One region of the Ralstonia sp. PBBBR1 genome, then DNA from elsewhere that is predicted to be linked to it. Evidence: predicted binding sites of a transcription regulator. Region 1 holds the regulator's gene; each other region holds the start of a gene.

The links. The regulator FNR, encoded in region 1, switches genes on or off when oxygen is low (the NO sensors DNR and NnrR bind a similar motif). The targets are predictions, from matches to a motif close to TTGATNNNNATCAA.
Region 2: a site for FNR is predicted at 1,143-1,156, ahead of CFE42_RS20510 (ribonucleoside triphosphate reductase). Genes of this name have one in related genera too.
Region 3: a site for FNR is predicted at 871-884, ahead of CFE42_RS17755 (OmpW family protein). Genes of this name have one in related genera too.
Region 4: a site for FNR is predicted at 1,410-1,423, ahead of CFE42_RS10730 (PAS domain-containing methyl-accepting chemotaxis protein). Genes of this name have one in related genera too.

The regions. Positions count from the first base shown of each region.
Region 1 covers NZ_NKIL01000002.1:469,223-471,422, reverse strand. The annotation lists gene ccoG (cytochrome c oxidase accessory protein CcoG) at 1-78, shown strand, start outside; gene CFE42_RS02255 (FixH family protein) at 105-332, shown strand; gene CFE42_RS02250 (hypothetical protein) at 329-583, shown strand; gene fnr (fumarate/nitrate reduction transcriptional regulator Fnr) at 605-1,333, opposite strand; gene CFE42_RS02240 (sulfite exporter TauE/SafE family protein) at 1,510-2,200, shown strand, end outside.
Region 2 covers NZ_NKIL01000013.1:37,996-40,195, reverse strand. The annotation lists gene CFE42_RS20520 (dicarboxylate/amino acid:cation symporter) at 1-395, opposite strand, end outside; gene CFE42_RS20515 (DHCW motif cupin fold protein) at 764-1,105, shown strand; gene CFE42_RS20510 (ribonucleoside triphosphate reductase) at 1,242-2,200, shown strand, end outside.
Region 3 covers NZ_NKIL01000009.1:117,212-119,411, reverse strand. The annotation lists gene CFE42_RS17755 (OmpW family protein) at 126-800, opposite strand; gene CFE42_RS17750 (transposase) at 1,050-1,775, shown strand; gene CFE42_RS17745 (glutamate synthase-related protein) at 2,036-2,200, shown strand, end outside.
Region 4 covers NZ_NKIL01000005.1:445,813-448,012, reverse strand. The annotation lists gene CFE42_RS10730 (PAS domain-containing methyl-accepting chemotaxis protein) at 1-1,290, opposite strand, end outside; gene CFE42_RS10725 (hypothetical protein) at 1,507-1,758, shown strand; gene CFE42_RS10720 (siderophore-interacting protein) at 1,772-2,200, opposite strand, start outside.

The DNA of each region.
Region 1 (2,200 bases):
CGTTTCGTCATCCACGCAGACAGCGGTAGCGCCAGCCTCGTACTGCGCGAACCGTCGAGCTTCATCGTGCCGCGCTGATGCGGCATCCCCAACAGGAGGCAACGATGCACGCAACGCAATCTTCCGCGCAGGCCCGTCCCTGGTGGCGCGAGCCTTGGCCGTGGCTCCTGATGGCTGGGCCGTTTGTTGCCATGATCGGCTGCGGCGTCACCATCTGGCTGGCGATGACGCATCCCGACGCCGTTATTCACGACAACGTCGTGCGCCACGGTTTGGTCGTTGAAAAGACGGCCGTCGCGCCGGCACATGGTATTCACGCGGAGGCCCGATGAAGCGTCGACTGCTGATGTGGATTCTGTGGCCGGCATTTCTGTCGGCCGCGTTGGCTGAACTGGTGGTCTTTGCAGTGGTGGACCCCGCCGACCTGCGTTTCTTCGGCGAACAGATCACCGTGTCGGCCCAGGCGGTCTACACGGTATCGTTCTTTGTGTTCTGGTTGCTGTGCGGATTGTCGAGCGCGCTGACGCTCTACGTGTCCCCGGGCATCGGCAAACTGGAAGCGCATGAACACCCGCTCGTGTGAGCGGGCGCCATGGAAGGAGCCTCAAGCGGCTTGACCGCTCATGACCTGGCGCAGGCCGGCCAGGTCGATTAGTTTGACGTGGCGTTGGCGGATCTGGATGAGACCCGCTTCGGCAAAGCGCGAGAACAGGCGGCTGACGGTTTCGAGCTTGAGGCCCAGATAGCTGCCGAGTTCTTCGCGGCTCATGCGCAGCACAAATTCGGTTGACGAATAACCCCGCTGGGCTGAACGCTTCGAGAGGTTGAGCAGGAACGCTGCCAGACGCTCCTCCGCACGCATGGAACCGAGCGTGAGCAGCATCAGATGATCCTGCGAGATCTCCTTGCTCATGATGCGCAGGAACTGATGCTGCAGCGAAGGCAGCCGACGCGAAAGGTGTTGCAACTCGTCGTAGCGCACCACGCAGACTTCGGTATCTTCGAGCGCGGTGGCATCCGACACATGGCGCATATCGCCAATGCCATCGAGCCCGACGATTTCGCCTGGCAGGTGAAACCCCGTGATCTGGTGCCGGCCGTCTTCGAGCGTCAGATGGGTTTTGAGCGTACCGAAACGAATGCCGTAAACCGCTTCCAGCGGCTCCCCGAGCGAATAGAGCGATTGCCCCTTCTTAATGCGGATGCGCTCGCCGACCAAATCGTCCATCTTGCGCACGTCGTCCGAGTTCATTCCCACCGGCAGGCAGATTTGCCCGAGTACACAGGTGGAGCAACGCGAGGCTTGGTCGGTAAGTGCGATTCGAGTGAGCACGGGCGGGGGCGAGTTTCGGGAAAGTGAAATGAGTAATTCTTGTGGTGCAGCTCAGCTTATTATAACGGCGACCTTCTTGTCCTCGGACATTTCCGATGCGGCAAAACGCGTCAATTACGCTTAGTTCGCAACAGTAAAACAAAAACCTTGGTCCATATCAAAAGAGCGTCAGAAAGATGAGTGCTGCAGCGCTTCTGAGCGTTTTCCTCATCGCATTGCTCGGCGGTGTGCATTGTCTGGCGATGTGCAGCGGGATCGCACTTGCAGCCGAACGTGGAACTGTGGCGGTACGGGTCGTGTCGCGTCGCCGACTATGGTTCGAGCAGGTCGTCATGCATGCCGGCCGGCTGACCACCTACGCGCTGCTTGGCGCAATCATGGGTGCGATGGGCGCGACCTTCTGGCGCCAGCAATGGCTGCCGATTCAACGCGGCTTGTTTGCCTTCGCCAGTGTATTGCTACTCACCTATGGGATTTTGCTGCTCGTGCGCTCCGCCGGAGATGCGTGGCGCAGTGTGTGGCTTGAGCGCTTGCTCGGCCGCGTCGCTGGCCGCCTGTCTCGGGGGGCTGCCACACTGGGCGGCACGCTGCAACGTCAGCCGCCGTTGCTACGCCGCTATATCACGGGTATGGCCTGGGGACTGGTGCCGTGCGGCATGGTCTACGGCGCATTGGCTGTGGCGTTGCTGGCAGGCAACGCTGCCTCCGGGGCTGTGGTCATGCTCGCCTTTGGTGCGGGTACGCTGCCCAACCTGTTGATGATGTCTGGCTTCGCTGGGTGGCTGCGCGGCTTGTCGCGCCGCCGGTGGGTGCGTGGCGCGGCCGGCATCGCCATTGCGGGGTTCGGGATATGGGGGCTGGTGCACG
Region 2 (2,200 bases), on a different contig from region 1:
AGTGTGAAGTCGCCGGTCTTCAAGCCCGACGTGGCGGAAACATCCGGCAGCGCCAGGTTCATGTGCATGCCGGGCTGGAAGAAGTTGACCAGCAGCATGCCCAGCGCCAGCGACGTGGCCGACGCGCACACAAACCAGATCATCGCGCGCAGGCCCACGCGGCCCACCGAACGGCCGCCACTCATGCTTGCCAGGCCCGTCACCAGGGTCGAGAACACCAGCGGCGCAATGATCATCTTGATCATGCGCAGGAAGATGTCGGTGATGATGCTGAAGTACGAAGCGATGTCCTTGGCCGCCGCAGCGTCCTTGGCGTATTCGTGGCAACCCCAGCCGACGGCAATGCCCAGCAGCATTGCCAGCCCAATGTGGGAGGTCAGACGTTTGGTGTTCAAGACTTTCTCCAAGGAATACCGTGGCCGGAAGGCGGCGCGCGACAGACGCGGATCTCATGGGGCCAAGGGCTGGCCCAAGTTCATCACGCTTTGTAAAAAGCGACGATATTAGAGAAGCGCGTGGCGATCGTTATGTCGATGTTGCATAGCACCATGCAATTTCTGCATACATCGATATGGCGCCGTTGACACCCTGCTGCGACTCCGCATGAGCACTGGAATTGGGCAGTGCGAAGCGGATTATTGAGCGACACGCAATGCCGTCGAGGCATACCAACAAGCGCTGTTTCGAGCACATGAAAAGCGACGCCTGTACCACGTATGCCGCTGATACCATCATGGGCTTATGTCACCACCGGAGCCCTGCAATGAAAATGGCGCCCTTCGCCTTCGGCACAACCGACTGGTCTGCCGTTGAACCTACCGAACATGCCGGCGAAACCGGCATGGCGATCTGGCGCACGCGCTACTTTGGCGACGAGTCGGACCGCATCCGCGTACGCATGGTGGAGTACACGCCTGGCTACCTGGCCGACCATTGGTGCAAGAAGGGCCACATCCTGTTCTGCCTTGACGGCGAACTGGAAACCACACTGGAAGACGGCCGCACGTTCACGCTCACGCCCGGTATGAGCTATCAGGTGGGCGACGATGCCGAAGCCCATCAGTCGACCACCAAAAAAGGCGCTCGACTATTCATCGTTGACTGACCGGGACACCCGGCTTGTGCATCGGCCCCGGCCCCGGTTGACCGGGGTCAAGCGATTCAAAGATCCAGGTCTTTAAGGCTCACAGACCACAATATGTAGTGCTAGTCTGACTCCATACCACTATATGGAGTACCTCATGACGGGCACGCAGGTCACTTGGCAAGTCACCAAGCGCGACGGTTCATTGGCGCCGTTCGATGCGCAGAAGATCCGACAGGCCATCGCCGCAGCCGGCCAGGCCACCGGCGAATTCGACACCATCGAGGCGCAGCACCTGACCTCAGGCGTGGTTGCACATCTTGCGCCGCTCCCCTGCCCAGGTATCGAAATCATCCAGAACTGCGTGGAAGAGGTGCTGGTGGACGCCGGCTATTGGCGCACCGCGCGCGCCTACATCGTCTACCGCGAACAGCACGCCCGGCTGCGTTCGCTCAAGCACACGCTGGTCGATGTCGAAAGCACGATGGAGGAGTACCTCGAGCAGCGCGACTGGCGCGTCAACGCCAACGCCAATCAGGGCTATAGCCTGGGCGGCCTGATCCTGAACGTGGCGGGCAAGGTCACGGCCAACTACTGGCTTTCGCACGTCTACAGCCCCGAAGCGGGCACGGCGCACCGCGAGGGCGACCTCCACATCCACGATCTCGACATGCTCTCGGGCTACTGCGCAGGCTGGTCGTTGCGGCAGTTGCTGACGGAGGGATTCAACGGCGTGCCGGGCAAGGTGGAGGCAACGCCGCCGCGGCATATGTCCGCAGCCATCGGGCAGATCGTCAACTTTCTGGGCACGCTGCAGAACGAGTGGGCCGGCGCGCAGGCGTTCAGTTCGTTCGATACCTACATGGCGCCGTTCATCCGCCGCGACGCGATGTCGTATGCCGCGGTCAAGCAGTCCATGCAGGAACTGATCTACAACCTGAACGTACCCAGCCGCTGGGGCACGCAAACGCCGTTCACCAACCTCACGTTCGACTGGACTTGCCCGGCCGACCTGCGCGAACAGGTTCCTTACATCGGCGGCGAAGAGATGCCCTTCACCTACGGCGATCTCCAGCCCGAGATGGACATGATCAACCGCGCGTATATCGAGGTCAT
Region 3 (2,200 bases), on a different contig from region 1:
CCGCCCCAACGCATGCCGGGCCGAACGCGCCAACCACCGCCGACGAGCGCCCCCGCCGTCGACGGCCCCTGCGGCACGTCGGTAAAAGTCGATCAGGACAGTGTCAGTTCGCTGATCGTCCTCCCTTAAAAGCGATAGCCCAGGCCGACGCCCAGCAGCCACGGGTCAACCTTGACCTTGCTGATGGTCTGGCCGCCCATCTTCACGTCGGCGCTGATCCAGGTCTTCTTCAGGTCGACGTTGAAGTAGAGGCGTTCGGTCAGGCGATAGTCGAAGCCGACCTGCAGCGCGGGGCCGAAGCTGTTCTTGCTGAGGTCCAGCGAACCAACGCCGGGCACCTGGAGATCGACATTCGAGATACGCGTGTAGTTGATGCCTGCGCCCACGTACGGCTTGAAGCGCGACTCGGGCGTGAAGTGATACTGCATCGTCAGGATGGGCGGCAAGTGGCGGAAACTGCCGATCTTGGTCGGGCCGCCCAGCGCGCTTCGCATGACCGTGACGTCCTGTTGTTGCGGGTAAGTCAGGATCAGCTCGGCGGCCAGATGCGGCGTAAAGAAATACGAGATGTCCAGTTCGGGCAGGACCTTGTTGTTGATCTGAATGGCGTCAGCCGGAATGGCCAGTGCAGGCACCGGGTCGGATTTGTTGGCGGCTGTTAGGTTGACGGCGCGCAGACGCACCATCCAATTACCGGAGGCCGGCGGCAAATCCGTGCTCTGCGCAAAGGCGGCCTGGCTGAAACCGGCGGCAAGCATTCCGGCGGCTACAGCTACAACGGCTATGCGGTGAAAAGCCATCAATCGCTCCCTCTCGTGTCGTCTCGTGATGTGATGGGAGCCAGTCTCGCGGGGAAGTCGCTTGGCCGATTTGCTTGGGATCAAGTTCCCCCGTCGTCCATCACGCGTAGGGCCACCGATTTGACGGCACGCAAACTCTGCCGTCGCACCGCCACGGCAATGGGCATGCAAGCGTTTGCCTGTCAAAAATTGGGGACAGGTTCTCGGGCTTCAGGCTACGATGGCGCTTTTTGCCGCCCCGCCTTTTCCATGGCCCGCCTGCCCCGCCTCAGTCCCACCGATGTCTCTGTGCATGTGTTGCAGCGCGGCAACAATCGCCAGACCGTCTTTCGCGGCGACGACGACTACGCGTTCTACCTCGACACGTTGCGCATGGCTGCCCGTGAGCATGACTTCGCCATCCATGGTTTCTCGCTGATGCCGAATCACGTCCATCTGGTCGGAACGCCCAAGGTGGCGGAGAGCCTTTCGCGCACGCTGCAGGCCGTCGGGCGGCGCTATACGCGGTACTTCAACGCAGCGGCTGATCGCAGCGGAACGCTGTGGGAAGGGCGTTTCCGCTCGACCGTACTGGACCCGGCTGAATGGGTGCTGCCGATCCTGTTGTATGTGGAATCCAACGCCGTACGCGCTGGCCTCGTCAGCACGCCAGAAGACGACCGTTGGAGCACATATCGTCATCATGTGGGCATCCAATCCATCCCGTGGGTGAGTGATCACTATTGCTATTGGCGTCTTGGTAACACGCCTTTCGAGCGCCAGTCGCGCTACCGAACGTTGTGGCACGAAGGTTTGGGCTCCGATCAGCTCGCGCAGATTCGCCAGCATGTGCACAGCGGCTGGCCGCTCGGCAACGAGGCGTTTCTCGCGACACTTGCGCGCACCGGAGGCCGTCGCGTTGCGCCATTGCCCAAGGGGCGCCCCCCTCGCCAACCCGCTGAAGTGGGAACGGAGGACAGCGCGCGCTCCGAATAGCGGGATGGCGGCGCCGTGATGTGCGAGGCATCGATTCGGACGACTTTGATCTGTCCCTATTAATAAGCCCGCACTGAGACTGTGCATTTATTAATTTACTCCGACCCCATTTAAAAACTTTTGCCTGTTACGGGCCACTCTTTTATATTCGTTTCACCCCGCATTCATGGTGCGGCGCGCCATTGCCTGTCTGCCACCGCATCCGCACCATCGCGAGGGCCTTCTACGGCGCGCTGTACCCACAACATCGGAAGATCGCCGTGGAACAACATTCCTTCCCCATCACGCCGTCGGCGCCGTCGGCCCAGGGTCTGTACGACCCGACCAATGAACACGACGCTTGCGGCGTCGGCTTCGTCGCCCATATCAAGGGCAAGAAGAGCCACGAGATCGTCCAGCAAGGCTTGCGCATCCTGCACAACCTC
Region 4 (2,200 bases), on a different contig from region 1:
CTTGCTCTGCGCTGCGGCCTGCGCGCTGCGCTGCGCGAGGCTGCGCACCTCGCCGGCGACGACCGCAAAGCCACGGCCTTCTTCGCCCGCGCGTGCGGCTTCAACTGCGGCGTTGAGCGCAAGGATGTTGGTCTGGAACGCGATGCTCTCGATGGTGGCGATGATCTCGGTCACGCGCTGGCTGTCGGCGCGGATGGCGTCCATCGTTTGCACGACGCGCTGCACGACCTGGCCGCCGTCGGCCGCAATGGTGGAGGCCTGCTCGGCCAGGGCGCTGGCTGCGCGGGCGTGGTCGGCATTCTGCGCAACCATCGATGTCAGCTCCTCCATGCTGGATGCGGTTTCTTCCAGCGCGGCGGCTTGCTGCTCAGTGCGGGCGGAGAGGTCATGGTTGCCGGCGGAAATCTGCAACGTGCTGTGCGCGACGCTGGCGGCGCCGTCCTGGATGTCGCGCACGATGGACGACAGGCTCGCGCGCATGGTGCCCATGGCGCGCATGACTTCGCCCAACTCGTCGCTGGAGCGGGCTTCGACCACGGTGGTCAGATCGCCGGCAGCCAGGCGTGTGGCCAGCGTCGCGGCTTCTTCCAATGGTCGGATCAGCGTGCGTGCGAGCAGCACGCCTGACATCGTTGCCAGCCCGGCGCAACCCACGCCGGTGAGCCACAGCCAATCGCGGCTGAACACGAGCCACGCTGCGCCATGCAGATCGGCGGCTTCCAGCGCGATGTGCGCCCACACCGTGCCGATCAGGATGGCCGATGCAATCAGCGTTTGCAGGCCGATCACCTTGAAGCGCAGGCTGTCGATCTGGAACAGATTGACGACGCGCCGCCATCCCGTGCGCAGAATGCGGCCCGCACGCACGGTGTACGACGTGTCGCCTTCATTGATGGCGGTATAGGCGCGTTGCGCGCGCGCGATCTGTGCGGGCGTGGCCATCGAACGCACCGACGTATAGCCGACCACCGCGTTGTTCTGAAACACCGGCGTCACGTTAGCCAGCACCCAGTAGAAGCCGCCGTCCTTGCGACGGTTCTTGACGAAGCCGCGCCACGGCTTGCCGGCCTGCAGCGTGGCCCACAAGTCGGCAAAGGCGGCTTCGGGCATGTCCGGGTGGCGCACGAGGTTGTGCGGCGCGCCCATCAGTTCTTCGTGTGTATAGCCGCTGATGCGCACGAACGCCGGGTTGGCGAAGACGATGCGGCCTTTGAGATCGGTGCGGGAGATGAGGTAGTCCGTCGGGCTGAGGGCGGTTTCGGCTTGGGTGACCGGCAGATTCTTGCGCATGGTGGTGCCGCGCTTCGTGGGCGCGGATGGTCGTAAGGAGGCGTGAGCGTGAAAGGCACACTGTCCTTCTTTGCATCGGCATGCTGCGGGCGGCCTAAAGATCATGTCTGCGCCGCAAGTTGATCTGGATCAAATCCCAAGAGCGGCGCAGGTTGGCATGCCCGTTGCTAGATTGCGGGCAATGCGCTGTTCAGGCGCTGCAGACGGAGGAACGAGGTGCACAAGATCTGTGGAGACGTTGAGATCGTCCCGCGTGTGGTTCCCGCTGGCGGGCGAGGCTGGGAGGCGCGTGTCGAGGTGGTCTTCCGCGGTGCGGAAGGGCAATCGTTGTCGGGCTCGCAGCCGGTGCGGCCCGGATGCACGTTCGGCTCGCCGCGCGAAGCGATGGACGCGGCGCTGCTGCACGGGCAGCGCCTGCTGCGCGAGTGGGTGAAGGGCGCCACACCCCAGACAGAAGTCGCGACCTGACGCGACGCGAAGATCAGCGCGCCTCGCTCGCCTTGCGTTCTTCACGCGAGAGGCCGGCTGTCCAGTAGCCCTTGGCGTCGATGGCGTCCTGCGGCACGGCCCAGGCGCCTTCGAGCAGCGTGCGGACTTGCTTGAGCAAGGAGGCCTCGCCAGCGAGGAACACCTGGGGCGTGCCGGCCGGCATGGATTGGGCGCTGAGTGCGCCGACCATCATGGCGCCGGCGTGCGCGGTATCGCTCTCCACCCAGTGGATGCCGCGACTGCGCGGGTGCTCGGCCAGGGCGCCCTCCAGCGGGAGTCGGGCGCGGGCGTCGCCAATGGCGATATAGGTCAGCACCTGCGCGTGCTCGGGCAACGCCTCCAAAATCGCGAAGATGGCGGGCAACGCGGTTTCATCGCCGATCAGCAGCGTCCACGGCGCCGCTGGGTCGGCACGGAATCC